One region of the Actinokineospora lacus genome, then DNA from elsewhere that is predicted to be linked to it. Evidence: riboswitches for the same ligand, from Rfam matches in the RefSeq annotation. Region 1 holds a riboswitch; the other holds the start of a gene.

Evidence for each region. Region 1 has a riboswitch for glycine ahead of gcvP (aminomethyl-transferring glycine dehydrogenase). Riboswitches for the same ligand answer to the same signal wherever they lie in the genome.
Region 2: it holds a riboswitch for glycine, as region 1 does, so the genes downstream of both, gcvT (glycine cleavage system aminomethyltransferase GcvT) here and gcvP (aminomethyl-transferring glycine dehydrogenase) in region 1, are expected to answer to the same signal.

Annotation. Positions count from the first base shown of each region.
Region 1 is NZ_JBQERA010000009.1:17,227-23,735, reverse strand. It holds gene ACTG9Q_RS22270 (FAD-binding oxidoreductase) at 1-159, opposite strand, end outside; gene ACTG9Q_RS22265 (type 1 glutamine amidotransferase domain-containing protein) at 244-810, shown strand; gene ACTG9Q_RS22260 (CDP-alcohol phosphatidyltransferase family protein) at 833-1,408, shown strand; gene garA (glycogen accumulation regulator GarA) at 1,524-1,976, shown strand; gene ftsR (transcriptional regulator FtsR) at 1,982-2,674, shown strand; gene ACTG9Q_RS22245 (bifunctional nuclease family protein) at 2,845-3,321, shown strand; gene ACTG9Q_RS22240 (MerR family transcriptional regulator) at 3,624-4,190, shown strand; glycine riboswitch at 4,262-4,365, shown strand; glycine riboswitch at 4,366-4,485, shown strand; gene gcvP (aminomethyl-transferring glycine dehydrogenase) at 4,556-6,509, shown strand, end outside.
Region 2 is NZ_JBQERA010000016.1:7,374-13,882, forward strand. It holds gene ACTG9Q_RS29830 (serine hydroxymethyltransferase) at 1-1,237, opposite strand, end outside; gene gcvH (glycine cleavage system protein GcvH) at 1,239-1,619, opposite strand; gene gcvT (glycine cleavage system aminomethyltransferase GcvT) at 1,639-2,727, opposite strand; glycine riboswitch at 2,988-3,078, opposite strand; gene ACTG9Q_RS29845 (energy-coupling factor ABC transporter ATP-binding protein) at 3,272-3,997, opposite strand; gene cbiQ (cobalt ECF transporter T component CbiQ) at 3,994-4,731, opposite strand; gene ACTG9Q_RS29855 (PDGLE domain-containing protein) at 4,728-5,054, opposite strand; gene ACTG9Q_RS29860 (energy-coupling factor ABC transporter permease) at 5,051-5,752, opposite strand; gene ACTG9Q_RS29865 (hypothetical protein) at 6,019-6,509, shown strand, end outside.

The DNA of each region.
Region 1 (6,509 bases):
CACCGCGGCGACCTCGTCGCGGGAGCCGGGGCGCACCACCGCCGACGCCGACCCGGTGAACCGGCCCGTCCAGTCGGTCTCGTACGCCGCGCGCGGGCCCGGATCGGTCAGCACGTGCGCGCTGCCCACCGTCGCGACCAGCCGTTCCACAAGGTCCACAGCCGCCACGCTAGCCCGGACGGTTGAGCGGGGCCGCTCCTGGACACCCTCCGCGAAAGGACTCCCACGCACCGAAGGAGAGCCATGCCTTCCCTGACCGATCGCCGCGTCGCGTTCCTCGTCGCCTCCGAAGGCACCGAGCAGGTTGAGCTGACCGAACCGTGGAAGGCCGTCCGGGAAGCGGGCGGCGTGCCGGAGCTGGTGTCCACCGACCAGGGGCGCGTGCAGGCGTTCAACCACCTGGACAAGGCCGGGACCTTCGCCGTCGACCGGGCCGCGAAGGACACCTCGGCCGAGGACTTCGACGCGCTGGTCCTGCCCGGCGGCGTGGCCAACCCCGACTTCCTGCGCATGGACGGCGACGCGGTCGCCTTCGCCAAGTCGTTCTTCGAGCAGGGCAAACCGGTCGCGGTGATATGCCACGGGCCATGGACGCTGGTGGAGGCCGACGTCGTGCGCGACCGCAGGATGACCTCGTGGCCGAGCCTGCGCACCGACATCCGCAACGCGGGCGGCGACTGGGTCGACGCCGAGGTCGTGGTGTGCCAGGGGCGGGCGTCGACGCTGGTCTCCAGCCGCAAGCCCGACGACCTGCCCGCCTTCTGCCGCACCCTGGTCGACGTCTTCTCCCGGTCCCCCATACCCGGCTGACCGGGGCCGATACGCTGCGCGCGTGTCCCAACCAGCAGACCGAATATGGACGATCCCGAACGCCCTGAGCGTCCTGCGCCTCGCGGGCGTCCCGGTGTTCCTGTACCTGCTGCTGGTCCCCAAGGCCGACGGCTGGGCCATCGCCATCCTGGTCGTCGGCGGGTTCACCGACTGGCTCGACGGCAAGATCGCCCGATGGCTCGACCAGACCTCGAAGCTCGGGGTGCTGCTGGACCCGGCCGCCGACCGGCTCTACACGCTGGCCGCGATCATCGCCTTCGTCGTGCGCGACATCGTCCCGTGGTGGGTGGCCGCGGTGCTGGTGGGCCGCGACCTGCTCGTGGCCGTGTGCATCGCGCTGCTGCGCCGCAACGGGTTCGGCCCGCCCGAGGTCACCTACGTCGGCAAGGCCGCCACGTTCAACCTGATGTACGCGTTCCCGCTGCTCCTGTTGGCCCAGGGCGGCTCGACGGCCGCGGAGATCGCCCGGCCCTTCGCCTACGCGCTGGCCATTTGGGGCGGGCTGCTGTTCCTGTGGTCCGGACTGCTCTACATCGCGCAGACCCGAGGGGCCCTGCGGCTGCCCGCGACACCGTGAGACGATCTTCCCCCGCGCGTGCGTGCCTGCGGGGGAGCCACCCTCACCTCCGCTGATCGCGCACGGTACGTTGGCACTGTTCAACGCCAGTCGACCCAGCAGGAGGAGAGCTCACGTGAGCACCAACGACGGGCCTGGAATCCCGCCGGAGCAGTCTCCCGAGCGGACGTCGGTGTTCCGGGCCGATTTCCTGGCCGACGCTGAGGCCGCGCCCCCCAAGGCGCCCGAGCCCGCCGTCGCCGGTGTCGACGCCCTGCCGCACGGCTCGGCCCTGCTGGTGGTCAAGCGCGGTCCGAACGCGGGCTCGCGCTTCCTGCTGGACCGGGACACCACCAGCGCCGGGCGCCACCCCGACAGCGACATCTTCCTCGACGACGTCACCGTCTCTCGGCGGCACGCTGAGTTCCGCCGCGAGGGCGGGGAGTTCGTGGTGATCGACGTGGGCAGCCTCAACGGCACCTACGTCAACCGCGAGCCCGTGGACCAGGCCGTGCTGGCCGGTGGCGACGAGGTGCAGATCGGCAAGTTCCGCCTGGTGTTCCTGACCGGGCCGAGCGCGGGCGCGTAACACTGGTGACCATCGTCGGGCAACCGACGCGGGACGGATCGACCATCGGCGCGGTGCTGGCCCGGCTGCGCCCGGAATTTCCCGACGTCACCATCTCCAAGATTCGGTTCCTGGAGGCCGAGGGGCTGCTCAGCCCCGAGCGCACGGCGGCGGGCTACCGCCGCTTCTCCGAGGCCGACATCGCCCGGCTGCGGTTCGTCCTGGCCGCCCAGCGCGACCACTACCTGCCGCTGAAGGTCATCCGCGAGCGCCTGGACGCCGGGGCGACCCTGCCCGCGCTGACCGCGGTCCCCAAGCGCGGCAGGATGCCCGTCATCGGCTTGGACGAGCCCGCGGGCGACCGGCTCACCCGCGAGGACGTGCTGGCCCACACGGGCGTGCCGTCGGCGCTGCTGACCGAGCTGGAGCAGTACGGCCTGGTGCGCCCGGACCCCAGCGGCTGTTTCGACACCGACGGCGTGCAGGTGGTGCGGATCGCCGCCGCCCTGGGCGGGTTCGGCATCGAGCCCCGGCACCTGCGCGCCTTCCGGGCGGCGGCCGACCGCGAGCTGGGGCTGCTCGAACAGGTGGTCGCGCCGCTGTACCGCCAGCGCGACCGGGCGAAGGCCGGGGAGCAGGCGCGGGAACTGGCCGGACTGTCAGTGGGTTTGCATACCCTGCTGGTGAAGTCCGGATTGCGCCGGGTCACCGGTGAGTGATCGAGAACCTTGGTGTGGGCCTGCGCGGATTGTGACCGGATCTGCGTGCCGGGGCCCGGGATTTGTCGGGCATGGTGGCAGCTTGGCGGGTAGCGTCGGGGCCAGGCGATAAGCGATGCTCGGTGAAGACGGGACGCCGGAGCCCCAGCGAGCGGAGGGAGGCGAGCCCGATGAGCAGCGAGATGCGCGTGGTGGGCGTGCGGGTGGAGCTACCCGCCAACCAGCCGATCCTGTTGTTGCGTGAGACCGACGGTGATCGGTACCTGCCCATCTGGATCGGGTCGGTGGAGGCCACCGCGATCGCGCTGGAGCAGCAGGGGGTGCGGCCTGCCCGGCCGTTGACCCATGACCTGCTCAAGGACGTCATCGGCGCCTTGGGCCGCGAACTGGAGCAGGTCCGGATCACCGACCTGCGAGAAGGCACCTTCTACGCCGAGCTGGTCTTCGACGGCGACATCCGGGTCTCGGCCAGGCCGAGTGACTCCGTGGCGCTCGCGCTGCGGGTGGGCGTGCCCATCCACGCGGAGGACGCGGTGCTGCAGGAAGCGGGCCTGGTCATCCCGGACGAGCAGGAGGACGAGGTGGAGAAGTTCCGCGAGTTCCTCGACTCGATCTCCCCGGAGGACTTCCGGGGCGCTGACACCTAGACCGGTTGCACGCGCACCGCGTTGACCGGGGGAGACCTCGCCCGGTCCGGTGTGGGGGCGTCGGTCGCGGTGCGATGGCACATCCATCCACAATGCGGCATCCTGCTTCTCTCACCGTGCGGTTCGCCGGTTGTCCGCGCGTCGCGTTGACCCCTGGGCGGGGTCGTCTTACCGTCGGGGACGAGCCGATTCGCGCCGGGCGTGCGAGCCCACCTCCGCGAAACGGCGCGGCCGAGGCGTTCCCACCAGCGGAACGGGCGGTCTCGTTCGCCGGTCGCCAGACCGGTCGAGGGGAGGCAGGCGTGTTGGAACACGGGTCCACCACGGCGGGTCAGCCGGACGGCGCCGAGCAGGGCGAGTTGTTCCCGGACGCGTCGCTGCCGGACGAGTTGGTGGGCTACCGCGGGTCAGCGGCCTGCCAGATCGCGGGCATCACCTACCGCCAGCTCGACTACTGGGCGCGCACCGACCTGGTGGTGCCCACCATCCGCAGCGCCCACGGATCGGGGTCGCAGCGGCTGTACTCGTTCAAGGACGTGCTGGTCCTCAAGGTCGTCAAGCGGCTGCTGGACACCGGTGTGTCGCTGCAGAACATCCGCGTCGCGGTGGAGCACCTGCGCCGCAGGGGGGTGCGCGACCTGGCGAGGATCACCCTGTTCAGCGACGGGACCACGGTCTACGAGTGCACCTCGCCCGAGGAGGTCGTCGACCTGCTGCGCGGCGGCCAGGGCGTGTTCGGCATCGCGGTCAGCGGCGCCATCCGGGAGATCACCGGCACCATTCATGAGTTCCCCTCCGAGCGGGCCGACGGCGCGGTCATCTCCGACGACGAACTCGCCCAGCGCCGCAAGGCCCGAACGGCAGGATGAGCTGTGACGCCCGCCACCGCAACCGGTGAGCGGGCAGGTCACCCGGCTGGGGCTAGACTCAGCGACGTCGCCGATCCCGCGCGGGAGAGTCCGACCGGCCCCACCAGGCCGGTTCGGCGCCGAAGGAGCAAATCCTCCCCGGAACCTCTCAGGCACCCAGGACCGCATGGGGGAGACACCTCTGGAAAGCGAGCCCGCCGGTCACCTCCGGCAGGGCCCCGCCGAAGGTGCAAGCCCGCTGCAGCGGGTGAAGCTCTCAGGCGCCCGGGTACCGGGCACGGACAGAGGGGGAGGGCCACCGGGCGACTGACGTCCGTGGGCCCGAACCCGACTGCCCGAACCCCGACTGCCTGAGGAGCTTGCCGATGACGAGCGACCGCGTCCCCCTCGCCGCGCTGGAGCACGGCACCCCGTTCGCCGAGCGCCACATCGGCCCGCGGCCCGCCGAGCTGGCCCGCATCCTCGACACCGTCGGCGTCGGCTCCTTGGAGGAGCTGGCCGAGCACACCGTGCCCGCCGCCATCCGGGAGGACGGCCTGCGGCTGGACCTGCCCGAGCCCGCCACCGAGGCCGAGGCGCTGGCCGAGCTGCGCGCGCTGGCCGCGTCGAACCGCACTCTCGCGCCGATGATCGGTCTGGGGTACTACGGCACGGTCACCCCGCCGGTCATCCGCCGCAACGTGCTGGAGAGCCCGGCCTGGTACACCGCCTACACCCCGTACCAGCCCGAGATCAGCCAGGGCAGGCTCGAGGCGCTGCTCAACTTCCAGACGATGGTCGCCGAGCTGGTCGGCCTGCCCACCGCGAACGCGTCCATGCTGGACGAGTCCACCGCCGCCGCCGAGGCGATGACGCTGCTGCGCCGGGGCGGGCGGTCCAAGTCGAACCGGTTCGTCGTGGACGCCGACACCTTCCCCCAGACCATCGCGGTCGTGCGGACCCGCGCCGAGCCGCTGGGCATCGAGGTCGTCGTCGCCGACCTGGCCGACGGCCTGCCCGACGGTGAGTTCTTCGGCGTGCTGCTGTCCTACCCCGGGGCCTCCGGGGTGGTGCGCGACCACGCCGAGCTGATCGCCGAGGCGCACTCGCGCGGCGCGAAGGCCGCCGTGGCCGCCGACCTGCTGGCGCTGACGCTGCTGCGCGCGCCCGGCGAGATCGGCGCGGACGTCGTCGTCGGCACCACCCAGCGCTTCGGCGTGCCGATGGGCTTCGGCGGCCCGCACGCCGGGTACATGGCCGTCGCCGCCGGGCTGGAGCGGCAGCTGCCCGGCCGCTTGGTCGGCGTGAGCACCGACGCCGACGGCAACCTGGCCTACCGGCTGGCGCTGCAGACCCGTGAGCAGCACATCCGCCGGGAGAAGGCCACCTCCAACATCTGCACCGCGCAGGTCCTGCTGGCCGTGGTCGCCTCGATGTACGCCGTCTACCACGGCCCCCTGGGCCTGCGCGGCATCGCGACCCGGGTGCACCGCATGGCCGCCGTCCTGGCGGGCGGGCTGCGCGCCGGTGGCGTCGAGGTCGTCCACGACGGCTTCTTCGACACCGTGCTGGCCCGCGTCCCCGGCCGCGCCGCCGACATCGTCGCCGCGGCCCGGGAGCGGGAGGTCAACCTGCGCCTGGTCGACGCCGACCACGTCGGCATCGCCACCGGCGAGACCACCACCCGCGCCCACCTGCGCGCGGTGTGGGCGGCCTTCGGGGTCTCCGGCGACCCCGACGCCCTCGACGAGACGGTGGCCGACGCGCTGCCCGGCGCCCTGCTGCGGACCAGCGACTACCTGACCCACCCGGTGTTCTCCACCCACCACTCCGAGACCGCGCTGCTGCGGTACCTGCGCGCGCTGTCGGACAAGGACGTCGCGCTCGACCGCAGCATGATCCCGCTGGGCTCGTGCACGATGAAGCTCAACGCCACCGCGGAGATGGAGCCGATCACCTGGCCCGGCTTCGCCGAGCTGCACCCGTTCGCGCCCGTCGAGGACGCGCCCGGGATGCTGCGGGTCATCGATGACCTGACGGGCTGGCTGGCCGCGGTCACCGGCTACGACGCGGTCAGCCTGCAGCCCAACGCGGGCAGCCAGGGCGAGTTCGCGGGCCTGCTGGCGATCCGGGCGTACCACCGCTCGCAGGGCCACGGCGAGCGCGACGTGTGCCTGATCCCGTCGAGCGCGCACGGCACCAACGCCGCCAGCGCGGTCATGGCCGGGATGCGCGTGGTCGTGGTCAAGTGCGACAGCTCGGGCAACATCGACATGGAGCACCTGCGCGCCACCGTCGAGGCCCACCGCGACGACCTCGCCGCCATCATGATCACCTACC
Region 2 (6,509 bases), on a different contig from region 1:
CGAGCAGGTCCACGCGCTCGCGCAGGGCCTGCTTCGTCGCGTCGTCGAAGTCCGGACGCAGCGCGACGGCGATGATGTCGGACACCTCGGCGAAGTCCTCGGCGTCGAAGCCGCGGGTGGCCAGCGCGGGGGTGCCGATGCGCAGGCCCGAGGTGACCATCGGGGGGCGGGGGTCGAACGGGACGGCGTTGCGGTTGACCGTGATGCCCACCGAGTGCAGCCGGTCCTCGGCCTGCTGACCGTCCAGTTCGGACTCCACCAGGTCGACGAGCACAAGGTGCACATCGGTTCCGCCGGAGGACAGCTTCACGCCTGCCTCGGCGCAGTCCGGTCGGGACAGTCGCTCGGCGAGGATGTGGGCGCCCTCGAGCACGCGACGCTGGCGCTCGGCGAACTCCTCGGACGCGGCGATCTTGAACGAGACCGCCTTGGCCGCGATGACGTGCTCGAGCGGACCGCCCTGCTGGCCGGGGAACACCGCCGAGTTGACCTTCTTGGCCAGGTCCTTCTTGCAGAGGATCACACCGCCCCGGGGTCCGCCGAGGGTCTTGTGCGTGGTCGTGGTCACCAGGTCGGCGTACGGCACGGGGTTGGGGTGCAGCCCCGCGGCGACGAGCCCGGCGAAGTGCGCCATGTCGACCATGAGCAGCGCGCCGACGCTGTCGGCGATCTCGCGGAACCGGGCGAAGTCCAGCTGGCGCGGGTACGCCGACCAGCCCGCGATGACCAGCTTCGGCTGGTGCTCGGCGGCCAGCGCGGCGACCTCGTCCATGTCGACGCGGCCGGTCTGCTTGTCGACGTGGTAGGCGGCGACGTTGTAGAGCTTGCCCGAGAAATTGATCTTCATGCCGTGCGTCAGGTGCCCGCCGTGGGCCAGGTCCAGCCCGAGGATCGTGTCGCCGGGCTTGATGACGGCCACCATGGCCGCGGCGTTGGCCTGGGCCCCGGAGTGCGGCTGCACGTTGGCGTGCTCGGCGCCGAAGAGCGCCTTCACCCGGTCGATGGCCAGCTGCTCGACGACGTCGACGTGCTCGCAGCCGCCGTAGTAGCGGCGGCCGGGGTAGCCCTCGGCGTACTTGTTCGTCAGCACCGAGCCCTGCGCCTCGAGCACGCCCAGCGGGGCGAAGTTCTCCGAGGCGATCATCTCCAGGGTGGACTGCTGGCGGCGCAGCTCGGCGGCGACGGCGGCGGCGATCTCCGGGTCGACGGTGGCGAGGTCTTGGGAGAAGGACGTCATCTCACTCCTCTTCCTTGGTCAGCTCGGCGTAGGCGGCCGCGTCGAGCAGGGTGGGCTCGCCGTCGACCCGGATGCGGAAGAGCCACCCGTCGCCGAAGGGGGAGGTGTTGACCAGCTCGGGGGTGTCGACCACGGCCTCGTTGATCTCCACGACCTCGCCGTCGGCGGGCGCGAACAGCTCGCTGACCGACTTGGTGGACTCGATCTCGCCGCAGGCGTCGCCCGCGCTGACGCTCGCCCCGACCTCGGGCAGCTGCACGAAGACCACGTCGCCGAGGGCTTTGGCCGCGTACCCGGTGATGCCCACCGTGGCCGCCGCCGGGTCGGACAGGTCGACCCACTCGTGGTCCTCGGTGTAGGACAGGTGCTGGGGGGTGCTCATGTCGGTGTCGGTCTCCTGGTCAGGCGGGACGCTGGTAGAAGGGCAGTGCCACGACCTCGACGGGGGCCTTCGCGCCCCGGATGTCGACGGTCAACGCCGTCCCCGGCGCGCTGAGCGCGGCGGGGACGTAGGCCATCGCGATCGGGTGCCCGAGGGTCGGCGAGAGCGCGCCGCTGGTGACAGTACCGACCGGGGTCCCGTCGGCGTCGAGCACGGAGTACCCGTGTCGGGGGGCGCGGCGCCCCTCGCCGCGCAGGCCGACGAGCGCGCGGTCGGTCTCCTTGCGACGCTGGAGCGCGTCCCGGCCGACGAACTCGGGCTTGTCGAACTTCACGACCCGCCCCAGCCCGGCGTCGAACGGGGTCAGCTCGGCGGTCAACTCGTTGCCGTACAACGGCATCCCGGCCTCCAGGCGCAGGGTGTCGCGGCAGGCGAGGCCCGCGGGCAGCAGGCCGTGCTCCGCGCCCGCCTCGGTGAGCGCCGCCCAGACGGCGGGGGCGTGCTCGGCGGCGGAGTACAGCTCGAAGCCGTCCTCGCCGGTGTAGCCGGTGCGGGCCAGCAAGATGTCGTGGCCCGCGGCCGTGGCGGGCCTGCCCGCGTAGTACTTCAGGGTGTCGAGGTCCGAGCCGGTGACCGCGGTCACGATCGCGGGCGAGGTGGGGCCCTGCACGGCGATCAGCGCGTACTCGGTGGAGCGGTCGGTCACCGTCGCGTCGAACCCCGCGGCCCGCTCGGTCAGCGCGGCCAGGACCGTGCCGACGTTGGAGGCGTTGGCGACGACCAGGTACTCCTCGGTGTCGAGGCGGTAGACGACCAGGTCGTCGAGCACGCCACCGTCCTCGGCGCAGATCATCGTGTAGCGCGCGCGGCCCGGCTTGACCGCGGACAGCGTGCCGAGGAGCGCGTGGTCCAGGGCGTCGGCGGCCTGCGGGCCGGTGACGGCGATCTCGCCCATGTGGCTCAGGTCGAACAGTCCGGACGCGGTGCGCACCGCCTTGTGCTCGGCCAGTTCGCTGCTGTACCGCAGCGGCATCGACCAGCCCGCGAAGTCGGTGAACGACGCGCCGAGGGACTGGTGGACCTCGTGCAGCGGAGACGGGTTGCTCATGGGTGGGCGGACTCCTTGGGCGCGCGGGGACGGCTGATCCGGCGGCAGCGTGCCACGGGGCGCGGCGGGCCGCAGGGGAACGGGGAAGGACGGCAAGACGGGGGCACCAGAGCTCCTACGGCTACGACGGGGCGGCCGGAAGCCGACCCGCGGGTCTCGGAACTCCCCCTCTGTCATGGCACCTGAGAGCTTCACCGCCGAGAAGGCGGCTTGCACCGTGGGTGAGGCGCTGACGTCGCGCCCGCTTTCCAGAGTGGCCTGGCCGGTGAACGGTAGGTTTACCTGAGAGTTTCCGGGGAGTTTGCTCCTTCGGTGCCCCGCGCGTGGCGGAGGCTCTCCCGTTCTGGCTCGTGCGGCCCACTATGCGGTTGTGGCCCGGACGATAGTGTCCCGGCCTAGAACCTTCACCATGTCTCGACATGCCCACGACGCGCCTGGCTGCGTTGCCGGAACGCCCAAGTATGCCCAATACGAGGACGTTCCGCCGCCTTGCCAGCCACGCCGTGCACACGCCGATACACGGCGAAGGTTCTAGGCCGGGACACTAGTCCAGGCGGAACCCGAACGGAAGTTCCAGGCGGTGGGCGGCCAGCAGGGCGGTGTCGGCGAGCAGGTCCCGGGTGGGGCCGTCGGCGACGACGACGCCGTTGTCGATCAGCACGGAGCGCGGGCACAGCTGCAGGGCGTAGGGCAGGTCGTGGGTGACCATGAGCAGCGTGCGCTCCAGGCCGATGAGCACGTCGGCCAGCTCGCGGCGGGCCACCGGCTCCAGGTTGGCGCTGGGCTCGTCGAGCACCAGGATCTCCGGGTCACAGGCCAGCACGGTGGCCAGCGCGACCCTGCGGCGCTGGCCGCCGGAGAGGTGCGCCGGGGAGCGGTCGGCGTGCTCGCCCATGCCGACGGCCGCCAGCGCCCGCTCGACCCTCGCCCCGACGTCGGGGAGGCCGAAGTTGGCCGGGCCGAAGGCGACGTCCTCGCGCACGGTGGGCATGAACAGCTGGTCGTCGGGGTCCTGGAAGACGATGCCGACGCGGCGGCGGATCTCCTTGAGGTTGGCCTTGACCACGGCCAGCCCGCCGACCTCCACCCGGCCCGCGCCCGCGGTGTGCACGCCGTTGAGGTGCAGCACGAGGGTGGTCTTGCCCGCGCCGTTGGGCCCGAGCAGGGCGACCCGCTCGCCCTGCTCCACGCGCAGGTCCACGCCGTAGAGGGCCTGGTGGCCGTCGGGGTAGGCGAAGGCGAGCCCGTCGACCAGCAGGGCCGGGGTCACAGCGCGGCCGCCAGGACCGCGGCGCAGGCCAGCGCCGGGGCCACGCCCGCCAGCCAGGCGCGGGGACGGGCGGGCGCGCCCGCGTCGGGCAGGGCGCCCGCGTAGCCGCGCGAGACCATCGCCAGGTGCACCCGCTCCCCCCTTTCGTAGCTGCGCAGGAACAGTGTGCCGATGCCGCGGGCGGTCGCGCCGACCTGCCAGAGGAAGCGCGGGTCGTGGCCGCGGCTGATCCGGGCCACCCGCATCCGCCGGGCCTCGGCGATGATGACCTCCAGGTAGCGCAGCATGAGCGTGGCGATCATCACCACGACCGCGGGGACCCGCAGGCGCTGAAGGCCCAGGAGCAGCTCGCGCGGGGCGGTGGTGGCGACCAGCGTCAGCGAGGTCAGCAGGCCGAGGGTGCCCTTGGCGACGAGGTTCCACCCGGCCAGCAGCCCGCTCTCGGACACGGTCAGGCCCAGCACCTCGGTGGTGGGGCCGCCCGCGAGGAACGGCGCGGCGAGGGCCGCGAGGACGAACGGCGTCTCGATCAGGGCGCGCCTGGCCAGCCAGCCGGGCGGGACGCGCGCGGTCGCCCACACCCCGGCCAGGATCGCCAGGTAGGCGCCGAACGCCCAGAACTCGGTGCGTGGCGTGGCGACCACGCAGAGCACCAGCAGTAGCGCGCCGACGAGCTTGACCTGGGCCGGGAGCCGGTGCACCGGCGTCGCGCCGGACCGGGGTGGCTGCCTCACCCCTGGCGCGGGGTCCGCCTGCGCAGCACCCAGAACAGCCCGCCCGCGACGGCGAGGGTGAGCACCACGCCGATGACCCCCGCCACCCCGGTCGTGCCCTCGGCGCCCGCGACGGCGTAGTCGGCCAGCGGGCCGTCGGCCAGGTCGTGGTCGCGGGCGTCCTGGGCGATGCAGTCGCCGACGAGCGTGCCGTCGACCTCCTCGCAACCCCGCAGGGTGGCGTGGTCGAGCCCGTCGGGGCTGGAGCTGGCCAGGTAGGACACCGCGCCCGCGATGAGCAGCGCCGCGAGCAGGAAGCCGATCAGGAAGCGGCGGTTGCTCATGCGGGCGTCCCCTCGCGCAGGACGAGCGGCCTGTGGGCGCCGCGCAGCAGGTGGACCAGGTCGGGGCGCACGGCGGCGACCGCGCCCACGGTCAGCGCGGTGATCACGCCCTCGCCGATGCCGATGAGCACGTGCACGCCGACCACCGTGGCCGTCACCGCGCCCAGGTCGAAGGCCGGGTCGCCGCCGATGGCGAACTCCAGCACGAAGCCCAGCGAGGCGAGCACGGTGCTGCCCAGCGCCGCGGTGAACGCCACCGCAGGCAGGCCCGCCCGGCCGCGCCGGACCAGCCCGCGCAGGGCGAGCGCGATGAGGAAGCCCGCGGCGGTGCCGATCAGCGCGAGGTTGGTGATGTTGGCGCCCAGCACGCTCAGCCCGCCGTCGGCGAAGGCCACCGCCTGCACCACCAGCACGATCGCGACGCACAGCGCGCCGACCCAGGGCCCGACGAGGATCGCCGCGAGCGCGCCGCCGAGCAGGTGGCCGCTCACCCCTGGCAATACTGGGAAATTCAGCATCTGCACGGCGAAGATGAACGCCGCGACAAGTCCGGCCATCGGCGCGGTGCGGTCGTCGAGGTCGCCGCGCGAGCGCAGCAGGGCCACCGCGACGCCGATTCCGCCGATGACGAGGAAGATGACCGAGGTCGGGGCGTCGAGCAGGCCGTCGCTCATGTGCATGGCGAGGGTGGAGGACACAGCACCTCCCGGGGTTTGGGGTCGCCCCAGCTTAGATGCCAATACCTGGTTACCGCCAACTACTTGCGACAATGTGCCACTTGGGCTGTTTGGGTGATTGATGGTCCCTCATCTTCGTTGGCATATTCCGAACAGCAGCCGTATCTCCTCAAGATCCAACCGCCGCTCCCCCGCTCGACGCGGCGGTCACCCGATCCAACTCGTCGTCCCGGCCATCCCGGTGGTCTCGTCCGGCGTGAGCTTCTTCCCTGCGCAAAGGAGCACCGATGTCCGACATACCCGAAGGCCGCCTCCGCAGGCGGGCCTTCGTCACCCTGGCGGCCACCACGGCGGCCCTCGCCGCGGTGGGCCGCACCGCCGCCGCGTCCCCCGCGTCCTCCATGACCGCCGCCTCCCCCCTGATCGACCGGGCCGCCGGACCGGTCGGCGACCGCGTCCTGGCCCTGAGCTCGCAGGACTGGCTGCTGGCCGACGCGAGCGGCGCCACCACCGCGACCCGCGGCCTCGAGGGCGCCGACGTCGTGGCCGTCACCGCGGGACCGGGCGGCTACGTCGCGGTCGGCTCCCGCGACGGCGTCGCCGTCATCTGGGAGTCCGCCGACGGCGTCGCGTGGACCTCCGCGGCCCGGCGCAACGAGCTCGACGCCGCGTTCACCGCGGTCGGCGCGGGCCCCGGCGGCGTGCTCGCGCTGGGCTCGCTGCTCTCGGCCGAGCGCACGCCGCGGCGCGCGGTGGCCGCCTTCCGGACCGCGTCGCG